One region of the Ornithinicoccus sp. genome, then DNA from elsewhere that is predicted to be linked to it. Evidence: riboswitches for the same ligand, from Rfam matches in the RefSeq annotation. Region 1 holds a riboswitch; each other region holds the start of a gene.
The links. Region 1 has a riboswitch for S-adenosylmethionine ahead of metB (cystathionine gamma-synthase). Riboswitches for the same ligand answer to the same signal wherever they lie in the genome.

Region 1 (9,301 bases):
CTGCCAGGCCACGTATGTCGAGGCCGCCCGGTCCCTCGGGTCCCGCTGGCACGTCACGCTGCGGCGGCACATCCTGCCCAACGCGTCCGGCCCGATCCTGGCGCTGGCGGTGCTGGAGTTCGGCATGGCGATCTTGGCCGTGTCGGCCCTGAGCTTCCTCGGCTACGGGGCGCCCCGGCCCGCGCCCGAGTGGGGGTCGCTGGTCTCGGAGGGCCGCAACTACCTGGCGAGCGCCAGCTGGCTGACCACGCTGCCCGGCCTGACCATCGCGGCGACCGTGCTCGCGGTCAACCGGGTCTCCAAGGCCCTGGACGGGGAGTGGGGTGCGTTCCGGTGACCGTGCTCGAGGTGCGTGACCTGCGGGTGGCCTACCAGACCTCCCGGGGACCGGTGGAGGCCCTCAAGGGGGTGGACCTGGCCGTCGGGAAGGGCGAGGTGGTCGCCCTGGTCGGGGAGTCCGGCTCGGGCAAGAGCACCCTGGCCCACTCGGTCATCGGGCTGCTCGCCGACAACGCCACGGTCGAGGGTGGCAGCATCGAGCTCGCCGGGCGCGACGTCAGCGGGTGGAGCGAGCGACGGTTGCGCACCGTCCGGGGCCGCGAGGTCGGCCTCGTGCCGCAGGACCCGAGCGTCTCGCTCAACCCGGTGAAACGGATCGGGCCCCAGGTCGTGGAGGCCATCACGGCGCACCGGAGGCTGCCGCGGGCCGTCGCCCGGGCGCAGGCCCTGACGCTGCTGGAGAAGGTCGGGCTGGATCGGCCCGAGGTGCGGGCGCGGCAGTACCCGCACGAGCTGTCCGGCGGCATGCGCCAGCGGGTCCTCATCGCGATCGCCATCGCCGGTGAGCCGGACCTGCTCATCGCCGATGAGCCGACCAGTGCGCTCGACGTCACCGTGCAGCGGCGCATCCTGGACCACCTGGAGACCCTGACGGCCGACCTGGGCAGCTCCATGCTGCTGGTCACCCACGACCTGGGCGTGGCCGCAGACCGGGCCGACCGCATCGTGGTGATGCAGGGCGGGCTTGTCGTCGAGGAGGGCCCGGTCCGGCAGATCCTCCAGGACCCGCAGGACGACTACACCCGGAGGCTGCTGGCCAGTGCTCCCGGGCTAGGCCTGGGCGCCGGCACCGGCGCGGGGGTGACCGGCACGGCATACCGCCGGCCCGCGCCGGCGTCCGCCGGGGCAATCCCGCTCGTCCGGGTGGAGCACCTGATCAAGGACTTCACCCTGCCGGCGACCCGCGGCAGCGGTCCGCGGACGGTGCGGGCGGTCGACGACGTCAGCTTCACGCTGCATCGGGGCCAGACCCTGGCCCTGGTCGGCGAGTCCGGATCCGGGAAGTCGACCACGGCGCGGCTGGTGCTGCGCCTGGCCGACCCGACGTCCGGCACCGTCACCTTCGACGGGGCCGACATCACCACCGCGAAGGGACGGGAGTGGCGCGACCTGCGGCGCCGGGCGCAGCTCATCTACCAGAACCCGTACGCCTCGCTGGACCCGCGGTTCACCGTCGAGGAGCTGGTGACCGAGCCGCTGCGGGCGTTCTCGGTCGGCAGCCGGGCCACGCAACGGGAGCTGGCCGCACGCCTGGTGGACCGGGTCGCCCTGCCGGACGGCACCCTCGCCCGCAAGCCGGCCGAGCTGTCCGGCGGGCAGCGGCAGCGCGTCGCGATCGCCCGCGCCCTGACCCTGTCGCCGGACCTCGTGGTCTGCGACGAGGCGGTCTCGGCGCTCGACGTCTCGGTGCAGGCGCAGGTGCTCGAACTGCTCGCGGAGCTGCAGGAGCAGGACGGCCTGGCCTACCTGTTCATCACGCACGACCTGTCCGTCGTCCGGCAGATCGCCCATGACGTGGCCGTGATGCGCCAGGGCCGGGTGGTCGAACTGGCCCCGACCGAGCAGGTCTTCGAGCGTCCCACCCACCCGTACACCCACGAGCTGCTCTCGGCGATCGCCGGGACGCGACACCACACCGCAGGAGTCCCGGCGTGAAGTTCCTCGTCCTCACCCTCATCACCCACCTGCCCGACCCGGTCACCGGGACCCGGCTGTCGACATACGAACGGCTGCGGCAGGTGGTCGACAACGCGGTCCTGGCCGAGGAGCTCGGGTTCGACGGGTATGCCGTGGGGGAGCGGCACGAGCGGCCGTTCATCTCCTCCTCGCCGACCGTGGTGCTGAGCCATATCGCGGCACGGACCAGCCGCATCCGCCTGTTCACCGGGGTGACGACGCTCAGCCTGCTGGACCCGGTGCGCGCGTTCGAGGACTACGCGACCCTGGACAACCTGGCCGACGGGCGGCTGGAGCTGATCATCGGCAAGGGCAACGGGTCGGCGCAGCGCGAGCTGTTCCACGTGACCCCGGAGGACCAGTGGGCCCGCAACCGGGAGTCCTACGAGGTGTTCCGCCGGTTGTGGAGGAACAACCGGATCACCTGGTCCGGGCAGTTCCGCCCGCCGCTGGTCGACGCCGAGGTGTGGCCGCAGCCGCTGCAGCGTCCGATCCGGGTCTGGCACGGCAGCGCGACCTCGACGGCGTCGGTCGACGTGGCGGTCGAGTTCGGCGAACCGCTCTTCTCGGCGAACGTCACGCACGGGATCGAGCCGTATGCCGAACTGGTCCGGTACTACCGGGAGCAGTGGGCCGCGGCGGGGCGCGACCCGTCCGACGCGCTCGTCGGCGCCGGGTCCGCGGGCTTCGTGGTCACCCGGGACAGCCAGGAGGCCGTCGCGCTGCACCGCCCCGTCTACGAGGCGCGGGCCCGGCAGTTTGCGGCGGCGGGGGTCGAGCCGTCGTTCCGCGACTACGACGACTTCCTGGAGCGCAGCTCGGCGCTCGTCGGCAGCCCGCAGCAGGTGATCGAGAAGGTGCACCGCTACCACGAGCAGCTCGGGCACGAGGTGCAGCACCTGCACGCCGACGGGGAGGGCCTGACCCCCCAGCAGCACCGGCGGACGCTCGAGCTGTTCCAGTCCGAGGTGGCGCCCGTGCTGCGCCGGGAGATCCCGTCCCGTCCGCTGGCAGCGCCGGTGAACCCGGCGTTCGGCGCGGCCCCGGAACTGGCAGCCGGCTGACGGCACGGTTTGTCGTGTCGCTGACCGGCGCGCCGAAGATCCTGCGCCGGTCGGGGATCGTGTCGAGGGTCACCTTTCGTCCTGAGGCCCAGATGGGTTAGGCTGCCGAACGATATCCATCACGACCGGCTGAGGGACAGGCCCGACGAAGCCGGGGCAGCCTGCCGCGGGGCAACCCGCGGCAAAGGTGCCAAATCCTGCGGCGTCCCTCGGGGATTGGCCGGAAGATGGAGCTCGCGGACGGGCCGTGGCCCGCTGGCGAGAGGCGCCCATCGTCCGCATGTCGCAGGATCTGGCGGCCGGACACCTGGGAAAGGCGCCACCGACATGACCGAGATCTCCCGACTCACCCGCGGTCTGCGGACCGGCATCGACGCCGACCCGTCGCAGGGTGCGGTCATCCCGCCGTTGTATCTGTCCAGCAACTTCAGCTTCGCCGAGTTCGGCGTCAAGCGGACCTACGACTACACCCGCAGCGGCAACCCGACCCGCGACGTGCTGGCCGAGGCGCTGACCACGTTGGAGGGCGGCCACGCCGGGACGATTACGGCGACGGGGATGGCGGCGATCACACTGTGCACCCAGGCGCTGCTGCGCCCGGGCGACACCATCCTGGTGCCCCACGACTGCTACGGGGGGAGTTGGCGGCTCTTCGACTCGCTCTCGGCACGGGGGCAGTTCGAGAGCCGGACCGTCGACTTCAGCGACCTGACGGCGGTGCGGGAGGCGCTCGCCGCACCCACGGCCCCCCGGGTGGTCTGGATCGAGACCCCGTCCAACCCGTTGCTGCGGATCACCGACCTCGCGGCGGTCACCGAGGCGGCGCACGAGGTCGGTGCGATCGTGGTGGCGGACAACACCTTCCTGTCCCCGATCCTGCAGCGGCCCCTCGAGTTCGGTGTCGACGCGGTGGTGCACTCGACCACCAAGTTCATCAACGGCCACAGCGACGTCGTGGGCGGTGCGGTCATCGCCGCCACCCCGGAGCTGCACGAGGAGTTCGCCTACTGGGCCAACGTGCTGGGGATCGTGGGCAGCCCCTTCGATTCCTACCTCACCCTGCGTGGGCTGCGCACCCTGCACACCCGGATCCGGGCGCACCAGGAGAACGTCGCCGCCGTGGTGGACGAGCTCGCCGATCACCCCGCACTGGCCAGGGTCTACTACCCGGGCCTGCCCGACCACCCCGGTCACGACCTCGCGGCGCGACAGCAGGACGGCTTCGGGGCGATGCTCTCCCTCGAGCTGGTCGGCGGTGAGGTTGCCGTGCGGGCCTTCGTCGACGGGCTGCGATGTTTCAGCCTGGCCGAATCGCTGGGTGGCACCGAGAGCCTCGTCGCCCACCCCGCGACGATGACGCACGCCTCGATGACCCCCGAGGCCCGGGAGGTCGCGGGCATCAGCGACGGGCTGCTCCGGCTGTCGGTGGGCATCGAGGACCCTGCCGACCTCGTGGCCGACGTGCGCGGGGCCCTGGACCGGGCGCTGGCGGCCGCGGAGGCTGCGGGGGCGCTGGGCCGCAGCGAGGTAGCGTGAGGGTGTCGGGAGGAGGCCCGGTGAGCGATCGGGAGCGAGAGCAGACGGTGCCGACCGGTCTCGCCGCGCGGCTGGCGCTCCCGGAGCGTCCGTTGCTGCTGTTCAGCATCACCCCGCCCCGGCGCAACACCCCCGAGGAGGACCTGCGCAGGATCGCCGAGGTCACCACCGGGCGGCTCGGGGACCTGGACCTGGACGCGCTGATCCTCTACGACATCGAGGACGAGAGCGACCGCAACCCCGAGGAGCGCCCCTTCCCCTACCTGCCGACCCTCGACCCGGCCCGGTTCCACGCCGGGCACCTGGCCGCAGGTTGGGACCGACCCGTCGTGATCTACCGCTCGGTGGGCAAGTATCAGCCGACCGAGCTCAAGCAGTGGCTCAGCGACCAGGACCCGGCGCGGGTCGCCACGGTCCTCGTGGGAGCCTCCTCGGGCTCCAAGCAGGTGCGCACCAGGCTCACCGAGGCACAGTCCCTGTGGCGCGATGCCGGGGCCGGGCTGTCCCTGGGGGCGGTGGCGATACCGGAGCGGCACGCCGCTCGGGGCGACGAGCACACCCGGATGCTGCGCAAGCAGGACGCCGGGACCTCCTTCTTCGTGACCCAGGTCGTCTACGACGTCGACGCGGCCAAGGACCTGGTCTCGGACTACTACTACGCGTGCGTCGACCGGGGGATCCGGCCGGCACCCCTGGTGTTCACCCTGTCGGTGTGCGGGTCGCTGAAGACGCTGGACTTCCTCCGCTGGCTGGGGGTGCACCTACCCCGGTGGCTGCTCAACCAGATCGAGCGGGCGGACGACCCGCTCGCCGAGTCGTTCCGGCAGTGCACCGAGATCGCCGCCGGTCTCGCAGACTTCTGCACCCGGCTGGGAATGCCGTTCGGGTTCAACATCGAGAGCGTGTCCATCCGCCGGGTCGAGATCGACGCCTCGGTGCAGTTGGCGGCGCACCTCAGGGAGCGCCTGGCCAGTGGTTGAGCTCTCGCGGTCGTCCAGCCGGACGTGATCGTGGCCGCGACGACGTCGGTGACGGCACGAGGGGTCGAGGGACCACCCGCCCTGGCAGTCGAGGTGCTGTCCCCCAGCACCCGCTACCTCGATCTCGGCACCAAGCGGCTTCGCTACGAGGCCGCCGGTGCCTCGGCGTACTGGATCGTCGACCCGGACGAGCCGTCGCTGCAGGCCTGGGAACTGGGCGACGGGGCCTTCCACGAGGCGGCACCCGCCATCGGGCGGCAGGTGGCCTCGATGACCGTGCCGTGGCCGGTGCGGGTGGTCCCGGACGACCTGGTCCGGGACTGATCACGGCTCGGGCTGGGCCGAGGCGTAGACGACGCGGTTGTCCTCGTATGCCGAGGCGAGGCTGTCCCAGGCGCCGGTGCAGGTGATCAGCCGGACCTCGTCGGCCGGCGTCGCACCGAAGACCTCCTCCGTCGGGAAGGCCCCCTTGGGGTAGTCCGCGACCCGGTCCACCCGGTAGGTCACCCGTCGGCCGTCGGTGCTCTCCACGAGCACCTCGTCGCCGGGGCGCAGTCGAGTGAGGCTGCCGAAGACCGCCGGCCCCGCGGTGGAGTCCACATGCCCTGCCAGCACCGTCGGTCCGTGCCCGCCGGGTCGTCCACCCCCGGTGAACCACCCGGCCCGGTCCGGGTCCGCCGGCACCTCCATCGAGCCGTCGTCTGCCAGGCCGAGGTCGATCAACGGCTCGTCCAATCCCAGCACGGGGATCAGCAGTCGGCCCGGTGGCGCCGGGACGGGGATGCTGGTGGTGGCGGGCGTGGTCGTGGCGGGTGCGGTGGGCGCCGCCGACGTCGCGGCGGTCTCGGCTGGTGCCGGAGGTGTGTGGGGGTGCTCAGCCACGCGCACCGCGACGCACGGCGATCGCGCCGGCGGCGACGCCCAGCAGCGCCAGGGACCCGGTGAGCACGAGGGGGGTGGTGTCCTGGGACGAGGCCGGGGCCGCGCCGCCGAGACCGGTCTCGACGCCACCCACGGGCACCTGGACGAGCTGCCCGCGCACGGCGCCGGGCACGAACTGCGAGGTGTGAGTGTCCGCCGAGAAGCCGGCGGGGTTGGCCTCGATCTCCGCGAGCGAGAAGCCCTCGCCGGTGTCGCTGCCGTCGTCACCCTCGACCCCGGTGGTGAATGGCCCCTGCAGGCACCCGCTGCTGGTGAGCACCTCGCCGTCACCGGCCGGGTTCGGGAAGGCGAGCCGCGGCGGGCCGGGCTCGCCGGCGTTCGCCTGGTGAATGTGGGTGGCCGTCTTGGCGGGGGACTCATACGGCGGCGTCACGCCCTCGAGGGTGATGTCGAAGCAGATGATCTCCTCCTCCGCGTTGATCATGAAGTTGAACGTGCCGGTGGCGCCCGGTTCGCCCGGCGCGGCGTTGCCGTCCGGGTCGATGACGTTGTCCGGGGTCGCCATCACGGTGTATGCCGAGGTGAAGGTGTCCGGTCGGTCCACCTCGGTCTCGGCGTGCGCGGGCACGGTGCCGAGGGTGAGCAGGGCGGCGGCGCCGGCCAGTCCGCCGAGGGCGCCGAGACGGATCCGGGTGCTGGTGGTCCTGGTGTGCATCGTGGTTCCTCCGGTGTGTGCGGCGCCGCGAGCCGGGCCGCTGTGTGAGGGTGTACGACAGATGAGGTCGCCGCGTTCAGCAGCCACAGGACGAATCCTTCCGACGGTGTCGGTGAACGCGCCGGGCCCGGTGGGCGTATCCCCCGGGACCGGAGGAGGTGACCGCGACGAGCGTCCTGACGAGGTCAGCCGACGACGAGAAGGTGGTCGCCCTGGACGACGACGATCCTCCCGCCGGCTTCGACGTGCGCCGGGCGTATGCCGAGCACGGGCGCGTGCTCTTCGGCTTCGCTCTCAACGGGGTCGGCGACCGCGGCCTGGCCGAGGAGTGCGTGCAGGAGACCTTCCTGCGGGCCTGGCGGGCCCGGGACCGCTACCGCCGCGAGCGGGCGTCCGAACGCACCTGGCTGTTCGCCATCGCCCGCAACGTCGTGGTCGATGCGCTGCGGGCCAGGGGCCGGCGACCGCGACTGGTGGCGGAGGATGAGGCGCACGGCATCGCGGAACCGGCCACCCCGCATACCGACCATGCGGTCGAGGACCGACTCGTGCTGCTCGCCGGCCTGGCCCGGTTGAGCGCCGAGCACCGGGAGGTCCTCGTGGCGGTGCAGCTCGAGGGGATGGGCTACGACCAGCTGTCCGAGCGCACGGGGGTGCCGGTCGGCACGCTGCGGAGTCGGACGTACTGCGGCCTGCGGGCCCTGAGGGAGATCCTGGCCGAGGAGGAAGACGATGAGTGAGGACGCAGACCGCCGGGCGGAGTTGATCGCCGGCGCGCTCGCGGGCGAGTTGACCCCCGCCGAGCAGGCAGAACTCGACGAGGCCGCGCGCCGGGACCCCTCGATCCAGCAGGAACTGGCGGAGTTGCGGGACACCCTCGGACGCCTGGACGGCGCCGGGCTGGGCTGGGTCGAGGCAGACCCGCCGGAGGACCTGGCCGACCGCGTCGCCGCCGTTGCCGACCGCGAGGTCACGGACGAGCCCGCGCCCGTCGCTCCGCCCCGGCGTTCGCGCTGGCTCCTGACTGCTGCGGCGGCGTGCCTGGTCGGGGTCGGGGTGGCGGGGACGCTCACCTACCAGCGCGTGGTGGATGCACCGGTGGAAGGGCCTCCCGGCACGTTGGGCGCCGTGGAGGAGATCAGCTTCACCGGCGAGCCGACGGGCAGCCGGATCGAGGCCTCCTTGGTGGCACACACCTGGGGGACCGAGACGCTGCTGGAGATCGACGGGCTCGAGATCGGGGAGACCTTCGAGGTGGTGCTGGTCTCGACGTCCGGGGAGGAGTTCAGCTCCGGCACGTTCATCGGCGCCGAGGCGACGGTGGTCTGCCGGATGAACGCGGCGATCATGCGGGAGGAGGTCGTCCAGGTGCGGATCGACTCGGCCGACGAGACCGTGCGCCTGGTGTCCGACCTGCCCGTGGCCTCCACCTGACCGAAGACCTGACTGAAGGCCCGACCATCCACCCGATCACCGGCACCGAAGACCCGGTGTGACCCGCACGCACTACCTGGTCTCGTGTCTCGCGCCCCGAGCCACCCGGAGGCGGTGCTCCTGGTGCTCCCCGGGGGCAAGCCGGACAGCACCAGCCCCTCCCGCGCGTGGCACCTGTCCCACGCACGGATGGTCGGGGTCGCCGGCACGCTGCGTCGTGCGCTGCCCGACACCGCGGTCTACCGCCTGCGCTACCGGCACCGCGGGTGGAACGAGCCCGAACGGCATGCCGTGGCCGACGGCCGAGCAGCGCTCGTGACGCTGAGGACCAAGCACCCAGGATGCCCCGTCGTGCTGGTCGGCCACTCGATGGGCGGCCGGGTCGCCGCCGCCCTCGCCGCCCACCACGCGGTCGTCGGCGTCCTCGCCCTCGCCCCGTGGTGGCCGCAGGACGACGCCGACTCCATCCCGGCCGACACGAGGCTGGTCGTGGTGCACGGGAGCGAGGACACCTGGACCAGCCCGCGCGACTCTCACGCCGCCGTGCAGCGCGCTCGGGCACGCGGCGGGCGGGCGCAGCACCACCTGCTCCGGGGGGCTGGGCACTTCATGGTCCGACACCGGACCCGGTGGAAGGCCGCCATCGCCGCGGGCGCCCGGAAGGTGCTCCCGCC
Region 2 (9,301 bases), 460 kb from region 1:
GTGCCCGTCGCCTTCGCGGGGTTGGGCGCTCTGCTCGTCCTCGTCGGGCTGGTCGGGCTCACCAGTCGGCGCCAGCGGGACTGACGGGGTCGGACCCGGCAGGTCGGGTGCCTACAGGCCCGTCGGCTCGGGCATCGGCGGCACCTCGTTGCAGACTCCCACCGGCAGCACCTCGGTCAGCGACAGGTGCGCTGCGCCGCCGGGCGCCGTGACCGGGTAGTCCAGCTCGCCGACCCCGTCGGCGAACCGGGCCGGGGAGGGCTGGGCCACGTCGAAGCCGTCGGCGAAGGTGATCGACTCGACGAGGGGCCAGTCGGCAGCCAGTGCGGACCGGGCCGCCAGGTCGGCCCTGGCCTCCTCTTCGCCCGTCCCGGCGGGATAGGCGAGCCGGAACGTGGCCGTCCGGCCGGTGAAGGCGACCGCCACTGCCTCGACCGGCAGGAGTGCCTCGACGTCGTGGGCCGCGGTGACCTCGTCCTGGTGCTCGATGGTCGCGTCGACCCCGAGCGCGTCATGGAACGGGATGCACCCCCGCCGGAGGTAGAGAGACTCGGCGTCCACATCCGCCAACCGCCCGATGGCAGGGTCGGTGGCGAGGGGCAGGGCCTCCGGGCCTACGGCACCCCTGACCACCACCCGCTCCGGCAGGACCAGCTCGGCACCGGCGACCGCGTCCACCTCGTCGGTCAGCGCCCGTTCCACCCCCGCCACGCCGAGGTCGGGGCGCAGCCCGAGCGCCATCCCCGGCGCCTCGCCCGCCCACCGTGCCTCCCAGTCGACGTCGTCCTGCGTGAAGCCGTACTCGAGCATGAAGAGTGAGTTGTCCTCCCGCAGCGCCCCGTCCGTCAGGAGCACGGTGCTGGCCGGGACCTGCTCCCAGAACTCGACCCGGTCCGTCATCAACCAGTCCGAGGTCATGTCGGGGACGCCCAGCCGCGCCCTGATCGCGTCGAAGTCGGTGATCGTGACGTGCGTGACGTCCTCCGGCACCAGGAACAGCCCCGCCCCCGCCGGAGTGCCCCCGGGGGACGTCCCCGAGTCCGTGGCTCCGGACGTGTCGTCCCCCGGCGGCGCCGCGGTCGCCCCAGCCACCGGGGTCGCCCCAGCCTCCGCGGTCGAGGTCGGGTCGGTCGCGTCGGCGGTGTCGTCGTCCGTCCCGGCGCAGGCTGTGAGCGAGACCACGACGACGGCCAGGACTGCGGCGCGGCCGGTGCTGGGCTGCATGGAACGACACTAGTAGCCCGGCTTATGCCGAAGTACTACAACACAAGGTCGCGGATGTCCGCAGATTCTTCATGAGAGCCTCCCGCGCATTGGTCGTAGCCGCATTGACTTCGGTCACAGCGTGCTGTTAGATCTCTGACAGGTCATGAGTCCCAGCACCAAGCCCCGGCTTGCTGGGCGGCAACCCTCCACTCGCGGTGGGGTGCCCCGGGTGATGACCTGGCGGGACGTCACACGACGTTCCCGCAAGCGCGGGCCACTCACCCGAGAGGCCCAGCAGACGCCGTAGAAGGAGCGCCGCTGTGACCTGTCGAATGTGTCGCCACTGACACCCGGACACTGCCGCCTGCCGTAGGCGGGCGCGCGCGTCCCCCGTGAAGCCCACCTGCGCCGGGGTCCTGCCCGCAGGGCCCTCGCGCGACATCCGCACCACACCCGCAGAACCCTCCCCACGACATACAGGAGATCCCCACCATGAGTTGGTCCTTCGCCACCCGCCAGATCCACGCCGGGCAGACCCCCGATGCCGTCACCGGCGCGCGGGCCCTGCCCATCTACCAGACGACCTCGTTCGTCTTCGACGACGCCGACGTCGCCGCCGCCCGCTTCAACCTCGAGGACCTCGGTCCGGTCTACACGCGCATCGGCAACCCGACCTCCGAGGTGGTGGAGAACCGGATTGCCGACCTCGAGGGCGGGGTCGGCGCCCTGCTGCTCGCCTCCGGGCAGGCCGCCAGCACCCTGGCCATCCTCAACGTGGCCTCCGCCGGCGACCACCTGGTCGCCTCGCCCAGCCTCTACGGCGGCACCCAGAACCTGTTCGCCCACACGCTGCCCAAGCTGGGCATCGAGGTCACCTTCGTCGAGGACCCGACCGACCCCGAGTCGTGGCGTGCCGCAGCCCAGGACAACACCAAGGCCTTCTACGCGGAGTCCCTGGCCAACCCGAGCAGCGAGGTGCTCGACACCGTCGCCGTCTCGACGGTCGCCCACGAGGTCGGTGTCCCGCTCATCGTGGACAACACCATCCCGACCCCGTTCCTGCACCGCCCGATCGAGCATGGCGCCGACATCGTCGTCCACTCCGCCACCAAGTACCTCGGCGGCCACGGCACGTCCATCGGCGGCGTGATCGTCGACAGCGGCAACTTCGACTACGCGCAGTACCCGGAGCGGTTCCCCGGATTCAACACCCCCGACGAGAGCTACCACGGGCTGGTCTTTGCCCGGGACCTCGGCGTGGGCAGCCCGCTCGGGGCCAACCTGGCCTACATCCTGAAGGCCCGCGTACAGCTGCTGCGTGACATCGGCCCGGCGATCTCGCCGTTCAACGCCTTCCTCATCGCCCAGGGCCTGGAGACCCTGTCGCTGCGCGTCGAGCGGCACGTCGCCAACGCCAAGCAGGTGGCCAACTGGCTGCTGGACCACGAGCAGGTGCAGTCAGTGTCCTACGCCGGGCTGCCGGGCCACCCGTCCTACGAGCTGGCCCAGAAGTACCTCCCCGGCGGCGCCGGCGCGGTCCTCGCCTTCGAGATCGAGGGGGGACTGGAGGCCGGCAAGCGCTTCGTCTCCGCCCTGGAGCTGCACTCCAACGTCGCCAACATCGGCGATGTCCGGTCGCTGGTGATCCACCCCGCCTCGACCACCCACCGCCAGCTCACCGAGGAGGCCCAGCGCGCAGCCGGGGTCACCCCGGGACTGGTGCGGCTGGCCGTCGGGATCGAGCACGTCGACGACATCCTGGCCGACCTTGAGGTCGGCTTCGTGGCGGCCAAGGGGGCCTGATGCCGGTCGGGCTGTCCGCCGGATCCGGACGACGCTCCCGCGTCGTCGGTGACCTCACCCTGGAGTCCGGGCAGATACTGCCGGGCGCCCGCCTCGCGTACGAGTCGTGGGGACGTCTGAACGAGGCGGGCGACAACGCGGTGCTGGTGCTGCACGCACTCACCGGGGACTCCCACGTCGAGGGTGAGACCGGACCGGACAGCCCGACCGCGGGGTGGTGGCCCGGCCTCATCGGGCCGGGTCGCCCCCTCGACACCGACCGCTACTTCGTGATCGCACCGAACGTCCTCGGCGGCTGCCGAGGCAGCACCGGGCCCTCCTCCCCGGGACAGGACGGTCGGCCGTGGGGTTCGCTCTTCCCCCGGCTGACCGTCCGGGACCAGGTGCGCGCCGAGGCGGCCCTGGCCGACCGGCTCGGGATCCGATCCTTTGCCGCCGTGATCGGTGGGTCGATGGGCGGTATGCGGGCGCTGGAGTGGGCGGTCACGTTCCCCGGGCGGGTGCGCCGCTGCCTGCCGATCGCGACATCCGCTGCCGCCACGGCCGACCAGATCGCGTGGGCCACGCCGCAGCTGTACGCGATCCGGTCCGACCCCGGCTACGTCGGCGGCGACTACTACCCAGGGCCCGGTCCGCGCGCCGGTCTGGAGGTGGCCCGCCAGATCGCCCACGCCACATACCGCAGCGCGGGTGAGCTGGGCGAACGGTTCGGGGCCTCCCCCCAGCAGGGCGAGGATCCGTCGCACGGCGGGCGGTATGCCGTGCAGTCCTACCTGGAGCACCACGGGCGCAAGCTGGTCCGCCGCTTCGACGCCAACACCTACCTGGTGCTGACCGAGGTGATGAACGGCCACGACATCGGCCGGGACCGCGGCGGGGTCACGGCCGCCCTGCGCCGCATCACCGCCGACCTGACCGTGGCCGTGGTCGACAGCGACCGGCTGTTCACCCCCGAGGACGGCGCCGTCATCGCCACCGCGCCCAGTTGTCGGGGCCTGGTCACCATCGCCTCGCCCTACGGGCACGACGGGTTCCTGGTCGAGACCGAGCAGGTCTTCGCGATCATCGCCGACGCCCTCGCGGACCGACCAATCGGTGCCTCGGCACCGGCACAGTCCGCGACGCGGGACGGCGCGCCCCCCGAGCAGGCGCCTGCCGACGGGGGACGCCTGGGCCGGGCACGCCCCGCGGTCGCCCCACACGAGCTGCAGTTCAGCGGGACCGGCCTCTGATAGGGGTCGCGAGCACCTTCCCCTACGATGGGGCAAAGGGCGGAGGTGCACGATGGAGTGGTTGCGCGAGACCCAGTGGCTCTGGTGGGTCGGGGCGGCCCTGGCCCTCGGACTGATCGAGATCGCCTCGCTGGACCTCGTCTTCAGCATGCTGGCGCTCGCAGCGGTGGCCTCGGCCGTCGCCGCCTACTTCGGTCTCGGATTCGCCGGCCAGGTCTTCGTCTTCGTCATCACCGCGCTGCTGCTCCTCGCCCTGCTGCGCCCCCTCGCCCTGCGCAAGCTCAAGCCCGCGACCGAGGGGCAGCGCACCAACACCGCTGCGCACGTCGGCCGCACCGCGATCGTGCTGCACGAGGTCACCGACGCCACGGGGCTGGTCAAACTGGCCGGTGAGGAGTGGAGCGCCCGCAGCGTCGGCACCGCCTCCTTCCCCAGTGGGGCCAGGGTCACCGTCGTGCGCATCGAGGGGGCCACCGCGGTCGTCGACGAGATCCCCGCGGACCCCTCGCCCTAGTCCCACCACACCAGGAGGTCACCAGCATGCCCAGCCCGACAGACATCGCCACCTATGCGGTGCTCATACTGCTGGTGATCTTCATCGCCACGGCCATCGCCCGTGCCGTCAAGATCGTCCCACAGGCCACCGCACTGATCGTGGAGCGCCTCGGCCGCTACCACCGCACGCTCGACCCGGGCCTGGCGTTCCTGATCCCGTTCATGGACCGGGTCCGCGCCAACGTGGACCTGCGCGAGCAGGTCGTCTCCTTCCCGCCGCAGCCCGTGATCACCAGCGACAACCTGGTGGTCAGCATCGACACGGTGATCTACTTCCAGCCCACGGACCCCAAGGCGGCGACCTACGAGATCGCCAACTACATCCAGGGCGTCGAGCAACTGACCGTGACGACGCTGCGCAACGTGGTGGGCTCCCTGGACCTGGAGCAGACGCTCACGAGCCGCGACCAGATCAACGGCCAGCTGCGCGGCGTGCTCGACGACGCCACGGGCCGCTGGGGGATCCGCGTCAACCGGGTGGAGCTCAAGGCCATCGACCCGCCGGCCAGCGTGCAGGACTCGATGGAGAAGCAGATGCGGGCCGAGCGCGACCGCCGCGCCACCATCCTGAACGCCGAGGGTGTCAAGCAGTCCCAGATCCTCACGGCCGAGGGTGAGAAGCAGGCCGCGATCCTGCGCGCCGAGGGTGCCGCGCAGTCGGCGATCCTGGAGGCCCAGGGTGAGGCGCGCGCGATCCTGCAGGTCTTCGACGCCATCCACAAGGGCAACCCGGACAGCAAGCTGCTGGCCTACCAGTACCTGCAGATGCTGCCCCAGATCGCCCAGGGCGAGTCCAACACCCTGTGGGTCGTGCCCACCGAGCTGACGCAGGCGCTGCAGGGCATCGGCTCTGCCCTCGGCGCCCCCGGCAGCCCGGGCCACGAGCACCTCGACGCCGCGGCCGGGTCGATGCAGCAGGGCGCCGAGAGCTCGGGCGACGGGTTGGGCTCGGTCGACCTGGAGGACCCCGGCGAGGCGCTGCGCCGGGCCCGCGAGGAGGCGGCCGGCGCCAGCCGGGAGGCCGCCGAGTCGACCCGCACCTCCCGCCGCGGCGGTGCCGCACCCGGACGTCAGGGCGGACGGGCAGAGCCGGCACCTCCGGCCACCGAGCCGGCAACCGAGCCCGCTCCGGAGGCGTCGACCACACCCGACCCCGCCCCGGGACCCGACGACCAGTAGGGCACGACCAGTAGGGCACGACCAGTTGGGCCGCTCCAGGCTCCGATCCCTCGTGGGTCCGCTACCGCACCGGGTCAGTCCCCCGACCCCGCGTCGGGGTACTGCTCAGCCACCCAACCGACCCAGTCGGTCACGAACTGCTCCCTGCCCACCCCGAGGTGCTCCTGCAGCGCCGCGTCGACCAGTTCCTCCTCGCTCTCCCACATCCCGATCGCATGCCACTGGTTCCCCAGCGCGAGGGTGGCGTCGTAGCCGTAGACCTCTTCGACATACCGGAACACCATGGCCGACTCGGCATAGTTGCGGTCCACGTCCTCCGGCCCCTCCCCCTGGAAGGTCATCCAGAGCGACGGGGGCAGCGCCGTCGGCAGCCCGCCATCCCGGAGCAGGACGCCGTACCACCAGTGCAGGTCCTCGGCCGCCTCCTGCGCGGCCGCGACCTCGAACCAGCCCGCCATCCCCTCCGAGACCCACATCGGGGCCGAGCCGTCCAGGTGCCGCAGGATCATGGCCAGGTGCAGCCCTTCGTGCCGCAGGAGTGGGGAGCCCCCCGCGACGTCCTCCCCGAAGCGGTCCAGCTCATCCGCGGTGTACTCCACGTCCAGCACGAGCCGCACCGTCACGTGCTCTGTGGTCTCCAGGTCCGCCAGCCCCTGGTACTCCCCCACCTCCGGGGCCCCGCCGACCGGGATCGCGAACCCGGCGAACTCGTCGGGCTCGGACTCACCGTAGAGCGTGGCGAGGCGCTCGGGGGACACCACGGTGACCACCATCCGGCCGACTCCCTCGACGGGCACGGCCTCCAGCGTGGTCGCGGCAGCCGTCTCGAGGGCGGGGAGCAGCTCGCGCACCAGGTCGGCGTGGTCCGGCTCTGTCAGCGCCACGACGTGCTGGCTCTCGACCACCGTGACCGGGGATACGTCCCACAGTTGTGGGTAGTCCTCGTAGTCGCTCACGCCGTCGACCCCGGTGATCCGCAGCCCGCCGTCCCGCTCGGAGGGGCGCAGCACGACCTCGTAGAACTGCACCGACGGCACGGGGTCCGCCCCGCTGACCTGGTGCCGGAAGCCGAACTCCACCGTCACCCCGGCCCCGGACTCCCCCGCCTCGCCATCCTCCCCGTCGTACCGGTAGGTCGGGTGCATCTCCCGCAGGTCCATCGGGACCGCCTGCACCGCTGCGAACCAGCCGCGCTGCTGCTGCGTCCCCTCCTCGTCGAGCTCGAAGTAGGACAGCCAGTGCTCCACGTCCCCGGAGGTGAGGGCCGCGGTCAGGCGGGTCCCGAAGTCACGCAGCTCGGCGTCAGTGATCCGTTCCCCGGCCGGGATCAGCGGGGTCGGCGCGGGCCCGGTCAGGGACCCCGCGACCGATTCCTGACCGGCCGGTGCGGTGGCGGCGGGTCGGGCCGGCGTCACCGTCGGCGGGGCCGCGGCCGTGCACCCGGACGCCGCCAGCAGTCCCGCCACGAGGGTCGCGACCAGAGGGAACGTCCTGCCTCTGAGACCCCCCGCGTGCATCATGAGCACATGATAGGCGCCCGGGGTCGGTAGGCTGCTGCGTTGAGAACGCACCTCCCCCCACCCCCAGGAGCACCATGAGCCTGCCGTCCGCCGACCCCGACTTCGACGTCGTCCTGCTCGGCACCGACATCGGGGTGTATGGCCTCGCCCGCGCCTTCCACGAGCGCTACGGGATCCGGAGCACCGTGATCAGCCGGGTGGTGGGTGGCGCGATCCGCAACTCCAAGATCCTGGACGTCATCGACCTGGGTGAGGCGAGCGGCCGCGCCGAGAACCTGGCCGCCCTGGAGCGGTTCGGCACAGAGCAGAAGGCGAAGGGCCGCACCACGCTGCTGCTCAGCAACGCCGACACCTTCAGCCGGATGTTCAGCGAGCAGGCCGACTGGCTGCGCCAGTGGTATGTCGTGTCCGCGGTCGACGGGGAGGTGCTCGACACCATCGCCGACAAGATCGAGTTCGCCCGGGTGTGCGAGGAGCTCGACATCCCCACCCCCCGCACCCTGGTGCAGGACTTCTCCGACGCGGACGACGCCGGGTGGCAGCCGCAGGAGGTGGACCTGACCTACCCGGTGGTGGCCAAGCCCGCGATCGGGGCCGCCTACGAGGGGCTCACCTTCGAGGGCAAGAAGAAGATCTACAAGGTGGACAGCCCGGAGGAGCTCCGGACCATCTTCGGGCGGGTCCGCGACGCCGGGTTCCGCGACCGGTTCGTCGTCCAGGAGCTCATCCCCGGTGATGACACCGCGATGCACTCCATCACCGCCTACATCGACCAGTCCGGCGAGGCGACCCTGCTGGCGACCGCCCAGGTGTTGCTGCAGGAGCACACGCCGCTGGCCCTGGGCAACCCTGCGGCGATGGTGACCACCCCGTTCCCGGAGCTGATGGAGCACGCCCAGCGGCTGCTGAAGCACGTGGGCTACCGCGGGTTCGCCAACTTCGACGTCAAGCTGGACCCGCGCGACGGGGTGATGAAGTTCTTCGAGGTCAACCCGCGGATCGGGCGCAACAACTACTACGTCACCGCGGCGGGCGCCAACGTGGCCGAGTTCATCACCACCGACCTCATCGAGAACGCCCCGCACGAGCAGGTCGTGGTGCGCAACGAGATCCTCTACTCGGTCCTGCCGACCAGGTTGCTGAAGCGCTACCTCTCCGGCAAGGAGCTGGAGTTGTTCCAGCGGGTCGTGCAGAAGGGTGTCTTCCACCCACTGAAGTACCGGGACTCGCTGTGGCGGGAGGGCTACCGCCTGGTCGCCATGGCCAACTACGTGAAGAAGTACCGCACCTACTACTGGCACCCCACCGACACCGGGTTCTGAGCCGCCCGTCGGTCGGGGTCGCTACGGGCCGGTCAGGTCGACCCAGCCGGTGTCACCCCACCGCACGGCGCCCTGCCCAGCGGTGTGGCGGGCCACCACCTCGTCCAACTCGTCCTCCCGACCCACCGACACCGCGAGCTCGAGGGTGACGCGTGCGGCATACCGGACATCGCGCACCACCACCCCCTGGGCCCGGAGGTCGTGCTCCAGACGCCCTGCCTCGGCGTGATCGACCCCCAGGAGCGCGATCCTGCGCAGCTCCCGCTCCAGGGTGTCGGCCTCGGCCACCGCCACGCGCACCGCCTCGGAGTAGGCCCGCACCAGCCCACCGGTCCCCAGCAGGGTGCCGCCGAACCAGCGGGTGACCACCGCGACCACGTCACCCAGGCCACTGTGCCGGAGCACCTCGAGCATCGGCATACCCGCCGTCCCGGAGGGCTCACCGTCGTCGCTGGAGCGGGCCACCTCACCGGCCGGGCCGATC
Region 3 (9,301 bases), 550 kb from region 1:
CGCGGCGATCGTCGGTCTGCCCCTGGCGGCGGCCGTCCCTGCCGCGGCCCACGAGCACGAGGGGACCGAGCTGTCCGGCACACTGACCGAGCTCAACCGCTCCGGCGCCTCCGGCACCGCCTGGGGCATGCTCGAGGGCCACGACCTGCACATCAAGATCGAGACCACCGGCCTGCTGGACGGCGCACCGCACGCCCAGCACATCCACATCGGTGGGCAGAACACCTGCCCGGACCCGAGCCAGCAGGGCAACGGGTTCGAGGGCGCCCTGCAGGTGTCCGACGCCATCGACTCCTACGGCGACGTCGCGCTGAGCCTGACCATCGAGCCCGGCATGACCGGTGGCGAGCACGCCCTCGACGTCGAGAACTTCCCGTCCACCGGTGCCTACACCTACGAGCGCACCATCGAGCTGGACGAGGCGACGGCCGCGTCGGTCGCCGCCGGCGACGGGGTCATCGTGATCCACGGTGTGGACCACGACGGCAGCGGCGCCTACGACGGTGACATCGTGTCCGACCTGGACCCGGAGCTCCCCTCCGAGGCGACCGACCCCGCTCTGTGCGGCGAGTTCAACGTCGCCCAGATGAGCATGCCGGAGGACGGCGTCGCCACCGGTGGCGGCGGCACCACCGGGATGGAGCACGCCGGTCTGCTGGCGATGGGCGCGCTGACGCTGGCGGCCGGGGGGCTGGGCCTGGCAGCGTCCCGTCGGCGGGACAGCGCCCGCCACGAGGTCTGACCGCTGGTGGCCACGAGCCGGCCCGGAGGCCGCGGACGCACCCTGCTGTCCGTGGCCTCCGGGCTGCTGCTCGTCGCCGGGATCGTCGTCCTGCTCTGGGTCGTCCTGAGCCAGGTCGACGATCCGCCTGCTCCCGAGGCTGACGCCTCCCGGCCGCCGGTCGCCACGACGGGCTCCGCCGGGCCGACTGACGGGCCCGCGACCCAGGACGCCCCCGCCCCCTCGACCACCCCAGGGACACCGTCGACCGTGCCACCAGAGTCGTCGACCGCGGCGCCGGAGTCGTCGGCGTTGCCGCCGTCCGACCCCGTTGCGGTCCGGATCCCCTCGATCGACGTGGCTAGCCCGTTGCACCCGCTCGGCCTCGACGACGACGGCACTCTCCTGGTGCCGAGCGGCGAGCGCTACGACGAGGCCGCCTGGTATGAGGGGTCACCCACCCCGGGCGAGGTCGGACCCACCGTGATCGAGGGGCACGTCACCAGCCAGGGATCGGTGCCCAGCATCTTCTACGACCTGGGGGCACTACGTCCTGGCGACCTCGTCGAGGTGGACCGGGAGGACGGGCGCACGGTGACCTTCGAGGTATACGGGACCGAGAGCTTCCCCAAGGACGCCTTCCCCAAGGTCACGGTCTACGGCAACACCGAGGGCCCAGAGCTGCGCCTGATCACCTGCGGGGGCCTGTACGACCCGGACCGCGGGGCCCACGTCGACAACATCGTGGTCTTCGCCCGGTGGGTGCCCGGGGCCTGAGCCGACCGGTCAGCCCTCGATCGGCACGGCCACCAGGGGGTCGCTCGTCGGCTGCTCGGAGCCGCCGGCCGGCTCGAGGGTCACCCCCACCGCCACGGCACCGCCGGACTCCCCCTCCAGGACCATCTCGGTGGTGTCGGCGCCAGTGCGCGGCATCAGCCCGGCGGAGACGGCAGTGCCGTCCTCGTGGACGAACCACAGCTGGTAGTCCTGACCCTCCGGGGCCTCCTCCATGCCCTCGGCAACGAAGACGGTCGAGTCCAACGAGGCGGCCGTCACCACCGTGACGGTCACATCCCCGAGCGTCTCGGTGTGCCGCACCGCGTCCGGGGCTTCCAACACGTCCTCGGCCACGACCACCGGCGCGGGGACGTCGTTGGTCACCCACTGCGTCACCGCCACCGCGCCGACAATGACGGCTGCCGCCGCCGCGATGCCCACCCACCAGGCGCGTCGCTCGGCCGCCGCGGCCGCTTCTCCCGTGGTGGCATCCGAGTCCTCGGCGCTGCCGAGCTCACCGTCAGCGTCGTCCTCCCGGCCCCGCAGCGGGACCACGGCCGGAGGCTCCTGCGCGATCTGCTCCAGCAGCCGCGCGCGCAGTCCCGCCGGGGGCTCCTCCTCCAGCCCGACGCTCAGGTCGACCACGGGGTCGGCGAGCTCGGCGACCTCCCGCCGGCAGTCGGGGCAGGAGGCCAGGTGCTCCTCGAACTCGGCGCGTTCCCGGTCGTCGACGGCATCCAGCACATAGGCGCCCACGAGGTCGTGCACCGTCGGCTCTGCCGGGTCGGCATCGCCGTCCCGGGTCCCGCCGGGGTCTGCGCCCCGGTGCTCCTGGTCGCTCACTGTCCACCTCCCATCGTGTCCCGCATCTTGCCCAACCCGTCCCTGATCCGGGTCTTCGCCGTGCCCAACGGCACGTCGAGGCGCTCCGCGACCTCCCGGTGGGTGAGGCCCTCGAAGTACGCGAGTTCGATGGCCGCCCGCTGGGCCGGGGTGAGTTCCCCGAGCGCGTCACGCACCCGAGTCGCCTCCATTCGTTCCTCGACCGCCTCCGCGGTGACGTCGAACGGGGGCGTGGTCCGCTGTGATTCGTAGGCGTCGTCCCTCGCGGATTGGGCCACGACGGAGCGCACCCGGTCGACCGCGCGGCGGTGCGCCAGCGTCAGCAGCCAGGAGATCGCGCTGCCCCGGTCGGGGTCGAAGGAGCTCGCCGTCCGCCACACCTGTAGGAACACCTCCTGGGTGACTTCCTCGGCCTGGGACCGGTCCCGCAGGACGCGCAGCACCAGTCCGTAAACCCGGGGCGCCGTCGAGTCATAGAGGTCGGCGAAGGCCGCCTGGTCACCACGAGCCACGGCGACCAGTCGCGTCGCCAGGGCCGGGCCGTCCTGGTCACCTCGCATCGCCCCCATCCTGCCCCATGGCGGGGCCCTCGTCCGGGAGAAGGAGGGTCGGGCGGGGCACTACGGTGTGACCATGACCGGCGAGATGGACGAAGCCCTCGCCCACTACCGGTCGCTGGTGCACCGCTGGGCCGCGCCACTGCGCACCTCCGGCTGCGCGATCTGGGTGCGGGGGCGGGACCACTACCGGGTCGGCGAGGTCGTGCACCTGCGTCGGGCGACGCCCTCCCGGACCCGCCTGGCCAGCATCGTCCGGCGCAACAGCACCGAGGGATCCGACCCCGTGACGGGGCTCATCCCGGCCCTGGGCGGCGCCGTCGTGCTGGAGCCGGTCGGCACCGACATCGCGCTCCTGGCCGACCCGCTCTCGCTGGGCGGGGTGGCTGTCGTCGTGCGGTGGGACCCGACGCGGGGGGTCACCGTCACTTCGGCCGTGGACGGGGAGACCGCAGAGGAGCACGACCTGCCCGCCCAGACCGCACCCGCCGACACCGCACCCGCCGACGCCGCACGCACCCACGCGTCACCCGCCGACGCACCACCCGCCGCAGCCCCTCTGCTCGGCGCCCTGCGGGCGGCGAGCGTCGCGGCGGAGCGCGGAGATCCTGGGCCCGGACCCGGACCCCGACCTGGCGGTCGGCCTGACCGCGGCCGAGGCCCTCACCGGCATCCGGCTCCCGCTGCCGGGACCGTTCACCCTGCTCCGCGCCGTCCACCTGCGCGTGCCGGCAGGCTGACGTCAATGCATGATGACGTCGCAGCACGCTGACGCGCTGCACTCGACTCCGGTGCCGCCGAACCACCACGCCAAGCCCGCTGATCCTGCGGCCGACCAGATCTCTCGATTGACAGGACCGAAGATCCTGTGATCGACTGGCGTCACCCATCCAGAGCGGCCGAGAGACCTGGCTCGTTGACGCCGCAGCAACCACCCCCGGCGGGGCAGGTGCTCACGCCAGGATCGATGGAGGAATCGTGCAGCACCATCAGCGCCCTCGCGCGGCCCACGCCCCGCACCTGCGTCGCACCGTCGACCTGATGCGCCGGGCGGTCAGCGCCTGTCGTCCCTGACGCGCCAGACCGCCGTTCGCAGCTTCGCCACGCACCGCATCACCCTCTCGCCTGGCCCGACCCGGGCCCCCTGCACGCACCTGATTCCAGGAGTACGCCATGACCATCAGCCTGTCCCCCACCCTTGCCCGACCCCACGCCGCGCCACCAGCGGAGCCCACCCCACCGGTGGTGGACCTACGGGGCACCTTCGCGCGGGCCGCCGCCAGCGCATGGGTCGTCACCGGCTCCGGCTCCCGGGGCCCCGTCGGCTTCACCGCGATCTCCGTCGTGTCGGTGTCGCTGTCCCCGCCGCTCGTGTCGTTCAACGTCGCCAAGACCTCCTCCTCCCTCGTGACCATCGCGCAGACCCAGCGCGCAGCCCTGCACCTGCTCGGCGAGGACCAGCAGCAGCTGGCCGACCGCTTCGCCCGCGACCGCAGCAAGCGCTTCGTCGACGACGGCGCATGGTCCTACGACGACCACGGGCTGCCAGCGGTCCACGGGAGCACCGCACGACTCATCACCCGGATCCACGACCTGGTCGACGCCGGCGACAGTTTCGTCGCGATCGCCCGGGTCGAGCACGCCGTCTCCTCGGCCGGCAATCCCCTGGTGCACCACGCCGGCCGGTTCACCCCGTTGCCCACCACGATCGGAGCCTGACATGACCGACGACACGACCGACCGCCCGAGCACGGCAGCCCCCGCCGCGACAGCCCCCACCACGGGCCAGCCGGGGTCCGACCCGCTCGCCTTCGCCTACTGGGTCCCCAACGTCTCGGGTGGCCTGGTGGTCTCGACCATCGACCAGCGGACCAACCACACGCCGGACTACAACCTCGATGTGGCCCGCGCCGCCGAACGGGTCGGCTTCGACTACGCCCTGACCCAGGTGCGGTACCTGGCCTCCTACGGGGCCGACGCCCAGCACGAGTCGGTCTCCTTCTCCCTGGGGCTGCTGTCCGCCACCGAACGTCTCAAGGTCATCGCCGCGGTCCACCCGGGACAGTGGCCGCCGACCGTGCTGGCCAAGCTCGGTGCCACCGCACAGGACCTGCACGACAACAGGTTCTGCCTCAACGTCGTCTCCGGGTGGTTCAAGAAGGAGTACACGGACCTGGGCCTGCCCTGGCTGGACCACGAGGAGCGCTACCGTCGCGCCGAGGAGTTCATCGAGGTGCTGCGCGGGCTGTGGGCCGAGGACGACTTCACCTACCGCGGCGACTTCTACCGGACCCGCGACGTCACCTTCCGGCCCCAGCCGCGACTGCAGCCGGAGGTGTTCCAGGGCGGCAACTCCACCTCGGCTCGGGCCATGGCCGGCCGCCTGTCCGACTGGTACTTCATGAACGGCAACACTGTCGAGGGAGCCGCCGAGCAGATCGAGGACGTCGGTGGCCAGGCCGCCGCGCACGGTCGCAGGGTGCGCTTTGGCATCAACGGCTTCGCCGTCGTGCGGGACACCGAGGACGAGGCCCGCGGCGTCGTCGAGGAGGTCATCGCCAAGGCCGACGTCGACAAGGTCAACGACTTCGGCAACGCGGTGAAGCAGGCCGGCGCGGCCACCTCGGACAAGAAGGGGATGTGGGCCGACAGTGAGTTCAAGGACCTGGTGCAGTACAACGACGGCTTCCGCACCGGTCTGATCGGCACTCCCGCACAGGTGGCCCGGCGGATCGTGGACTACAAGCGTGCCGGGGTCGACCTGGTGCTGTTGGGCTTCCTGCACGTGCGCGAGGACGTCGAGCGATTCGGGGAGCAGGTGATCCCGCTGGTGCGGGAACTGGAGGCACAGGAGCCGTATGCCGAGGCGTCGGCGGAGCGCACCCCGGACCCCGCCCTCGTCGGCTGAGCCGGCCGGCGCGGACGCCGGGTCCTACCCGGTCCCGCCACCGGCCTCCTCCTGCCGCCCGGCGTCGCGGGCCGCCTGCTCGAGGCGTGCGACGTAGTCGGCCCACCACTGCGCGTCGCCGCCGGGGAGGTTCTCCCGGCCGGGCAGGAGGCCGACCTGCCCGTCGATCATCTCGCGCACGATGTCGGCCTGACCGGCGTGCCGGTCGGTCTCGGTAACGACGTGGACCAGGATCTGGTGCAGGGTGACGTCCGCCTTCTCCGGTGACCACCACGGCACCCGGCCGGCGGCGTGCAGCGGCAGCAGCCGGATCGTCTCGTCGGTGTGCGCCCAGACCGCGTGGTAGAGCCCGACGATGTCAGCCCGGGTCTCCTCGGCGGTCGCCCACATGTCGGCGTTGTCCTCGGCGCCGTCGGCGAACCACGGCAGCGCGATCCCCGACGGCCTGCCGAACGTGTCGCCCAGGTAGCCCAGCTCCACGCTGGCCGTGTGCTTCACCAGACCCAGCAGATTGGTGCCGGTGGCCGTCATCGGCCGTCGGACGTCGTACTCGGACAGGCCCTCGAGCTTCCAGAGCAGCGCGTCGCGGGCCAGTTGCAGGTAGCGGTGCAGGGTGGCCTTCGCCTCGCCGTCGAGGTCGCGGCCGGGCCCGGTGCCCGCGGGCAGGTCGTCGGTCACTCTCCGAGCATCCCACGGGCCGACCGTCGGGGCACCCACTGTGCTACTGCGATGGTCACTAGGCGTCGGTCCGGACAGACGCCTAGTGACCATCTCGGTAGCAGAGTCGCCACGTCAGGACCAGAGTCTTCTTGTGACAGCACGGGACCCGCCCGCGAAGTGGCGACACAAGAGCGACACACCCTGCCTAGACTCGTGGGCGTTGCGCCGGCGGAGGGAGTCAGGGTGACACGCAGTGACACGGGCGCGGGAGCATGCCGCCCGGTGAGGATGGCCCATGATCACCGTTGAGCTCCGGACCACCCACCACCGGTGGACCGAGGTCGTGGCCACCCTGGAGGTCCGCGACGACGGGACCCACAAGATCACCGGCAGTCGCAGCGCGCTCGACCTGGGCGAGTCGATGCTGTCCTTCCCCGGCCCCCGGGCGATCAGCTTCTACGACGACCCGTGGCTGTGGGCCCGCTCGTTGCCACGCAACCTCACCAGCCCGTGGCTGCACGCCGTCATCGTGAAGGAAACGCCCCGGGCGCTGCGCAACAGCGCCTCCGCCGCCGGGTAGCTCTACGCCCGGTGCCGAGCGCTCAGCTGCCGAGCACCTCCGCCGCGGTGCGCACCTGCAGTTGCGGGCCATAGAGCGCCATCGCGTCCAGCGCCCGCTGGTGGTTGGCGTCGTCGGAGCCGGCGCACGCGTCGGACACCACGGTCACGGTGGCCCCGGCGTCGATGGCTGGCAGCGCCGTGGACAGCACACAGCAGTCGGTAGCCACTCCGGTCAGCACCAGGTGCGGGACCGGCCCGGTCAGGGCCTCCAGCTGGGTCCCCCACTTGCCGAACGTCGGCTCGTCGACCGTATGCCGGGTGCTGAGTCCTGCGACGTCGGGCACCAGGGCGAACAGCGGGTCGTCCGCCGGCTTGTCGGCGAAGGCCCACTCCTGGAAGTACGGCACCCAGGACCCGCGCTTGGCGGCCGGGGGCAACCACCGCGTGAGGACCACCCGGTCACCGAACTGGCCGGCGAGGCGGTGCACCGGCTCGACGATCTCGGCGAACCGCGGCGCCGCCCAGTCCGAGGAGGGGTCGGCGAAGATTACCTGCGGGTCGATGACGACCAGCCAGGCCTCCTCCGGTCTCACGCCTGCACCCGGTCCTCACCGGCCCCGTCGGCGGGCGACCCCGGTGCCACCGGGGCACCGGCCTCCTGGCGACGGATCGCACCCGCCTGCAGCACGGCATACCCCACGAACCCGATGAGCAGGGCCACGAGCACGCCCAGGTTGGCCCACGCCCAGTCGCCGTCCCGGCCGCCGAGGCCGAGCGGTCCGAGCAGGTAGCCCTGCCAGTTGTTCCACCCGGCGTCCTCGGCGAAGGCGTTGATGACCAGGCCCCACCCGACCACGGACCCCACGGCCATCAGCGCCACGGACGTCCAGTTCCAGTTGCCGTAGCGACCGGTGCCGTGGAACAGCGCGTGCTCGTCGTAGTCGCGCCGGCGCAGCATCACGTCGGCCATCAGGATCCCGGCCCAGGTGGCGATCGGCACCCCGAGGGTGATCAGGAAGCTCTGGAACGGCGCCAGGAAGTTCTCGGCGAAGAACACGACGTAGATCGTGCCCACGGTCAGGATCAGCCCGTCCAGCCCGGCAGCGGCGGGTCGCGGGATGTTCACGCCCAGGCTGAGCAGCGTCAGGCCGGAGGAGTAGATGCCCAGCACCGCGCCGCTGACCAGGGCCAGGACCGCCGCGATCAGGAAGGGTACGAGGAACCAGTTGGGCAGGATCGTCGCCAGGGTGCCGATCGGGTCGTTGGCGATCCCGTCGATGAGACCCGGCTGGGTGCCCGCCAGCGCCAGGCCGTAGCAGACCAGCAGGGTCGGGGCCAGGGCCCCGCCGAAGGTGTTCCAGAAGACGATCTTGCCGCCGGAGGCGTCCCGCCGCTGGTAGCGGGACCAGTCGGCCGCGATGTTGATCCACCCGAGCCCGAAGCCGGTCATCACCATCACCAGGGCGCCGATCACTGCCTGGGTGGACCCGCCCGGCAGCGCGGTGACCACCGACATGTCGATCTCGCCGAAGGTGAGGACGATGTAGAGGATCGTGATCGCCCCGGTGAGCCAGGTCAGCACCGACTGCATCCGGATGATGGTGTGGTAGCCGGCCACCGAGGCCAGCACGATGAGCGTGGCGATGACCACGCAGGCGATCACCTTGGTGGTCGTGCCGCTGCTCCAGCCGAGCTCTCCGAAGACTGTCGCGGTGGCCAGCGTGGCCATGATCGCCAGGAAGGTCTCCCAGCCGATGGAGATCATCCAGGAGAACACCCCGGGCACCTTCTGCCCGTTCACCCCGAACGCCGCCCGGGAGAGCACCATGGTCGGCGCCGAGCCCCGCTTGCCGGCGATCGCGATGATCCCGCAGAAGAGGAACGAGAGCGTCACGCCGACGACGGTGACCAGCAGGGCCTGGGCGAAGGAGACGCCGAACCCGTAGACGAACGCCGCATAGCTCATCCCGAAGACCGAGACGTTGGCGGCGAACCACGGCCAGAACAGGTCCGACGGCTTCGCCGTCCGCTCCGACTCGGCGATGATGTCGATCCCGTTGGTCTCGACGAGGACGCGCTCCCGCTCCGGCAGGGCCCCGGTCCCGGCCGGGATGGTGTCAGTCATGGGCGAATGCTCCCACAGCGACGCTGCGGCGGCCGGGAACTGCGCGCCGCAACCGTCAGTCCACCGCCGTCACTGCAGGTAGGTGCCGAGCTCGTCCAGCGTGCTGTTGTGCACCACGGAGGAACCGCCCAACACGTACATCTGCGAGG

Region 2: linked by a shared signal. The riboswitch ahead of AC1QRC_RS04745 (bifunctional o-acetylhomoserine/o-acetylserine sulfhydrylase) and the one ahead of metB (cystathionine gamma-synthase) in region 1 are both predicted to bind S-adenosylmethionine.
Region 3: linked by a shared signal. The riboswitch ahead of AC1QRC_RS05155 (flavin reductase family protein) and the one ahead of metB (cystathionine gamma-synthase) in region 1 are both predicted to bind S-adenosylmethionine.

The regions. Positions count from the first base shown of each region.
Region 1 covers NZ_CM169976.1:431,572-440,872, reverse strand. The annotation lists gene AC1QRC_RS02315 (ABC transporter permease) at 1-337, shown strand, start outside; gene AC1QRC_RS02310 (dipeptide ABC transporter ATP-binding protein) at 334-1,995, shown strand; gene AC1QRC_RS02305 (LLM class flavin-dependent oxidoreductase) at 1,992-3,080, shown strand; SAM riboswitch class I at 3,194-3,314, shown strand; gene metB (cystathionine gamma-synthase) at 3,408-4,616, shown strand; gene AC1QRC_RS02295 (methylenetetrahydrofolate reductase) at 4,637-5,596, shown strand; gene AC1QRC_RS02290 (Uma2 family endonuclease) at 5,621-5,920, shown strand; gene AC1QRC_RS02285 (class F sortase) at 5,921-6,478, opposite strand; gene AC1QRC_RS02280 (CHRD domain-containing protein) at 6,471-7,193, opposite strand; gene AC1QRC_RS02275 (sigma-70 family RNA polymerase sigma factor) at 7,352-7,933, shown strand; gene AC1QRC_RS02270 (hypothetical protein) at 7,926-8,627, shown strand; gene AC1QRC_RS02265 (alpha/beta hydrolase) at 8,712-9,301, shown strand, end outside.
Region 2 covers NZ_CM169976.1:892,512-901,812, reverse strand. The annotation lists gene AC1QRC_RS04755 (hypothetical protein) at 1-84, shown strand, start outside; gene AC1QRC_RS04750 (hypothetical protein) at 112-1,224, opposite strand; SAM riboswitch class IV at 1,366-1,482, shown strand; gene AC1QRC_RS04745 (bifunctional o-acetylhomoserine/o-acetylserine sulfhydrylase) at 1,699-3,009, shown strand; gene metX (homoserine O-acetyltransferase MetX) at 3,009-4,241, shown strand; gene AC1QRC_RS04735 (NfeD family protein) at 4,294-4,755, shown strand; gene AC1QRC_RS04730 (SPFH domain-containing protein) at 4,782-5,975, shown strand; gene AC1QRC_RS04725 (hypothetical protein) at 6,050-7,495, opposite strand; gene AC1QRC_RS04720 (carboxylate--amine ligase) at 7,570-8,817, shown strand; gene AC1QRC_RS04715 (IMPACT family protein) at 8,839-9,301, opposite strand, start outside.
Region 3 covers NZ_CM169976.1:980,585-989,885, reverse strand. The annotation lists gene AC1QRC_RS05180 (hypothetical protein) at 1-742, shown strand, start outside; gene AC1QRC_RS05175 (class F sortase) at 749-1,498, shown strand; gene AC1QRC_RS05170 (anti-sigma factor) at 1,508-2,341, opposite strand; gene sigK (ECF RNA polymerase sigma factor SigK) at 2,338-2,901, opposite strand; gene AC1QRC_RS05160 (hypothetical protein) at 2,975-3,670, shown strand; SAM riboswitch class I at 3,782-3,872, shown strand; gene AC1QRC_RS05155 (flavin reductase family protein) at 4,072-4,617, shown strand; gene sfnG (dimethylsulfone monooxygenase SfnG) at 4,619-5,806, shown strand; gene AC1QRC_RS05145 (DinB family protein) at 5,831-6,484, opposite strand; gene AC1QRC_RS05140 (hypothetical protein) at 6,762-7,046, shown strand; gene AC1QRC_RS05135 (cysteine hydrolase family protein) at 7,069-7,620, opposite strand; gene AC1QRC_RS05130 (purine-cytosine permease family protein) at 7,617-9,152, opposite strand; gene AC1QRC_RS05125 (cell wall-binding repeat-containing protein) at 9,222-9,301, opposite strand, start outside.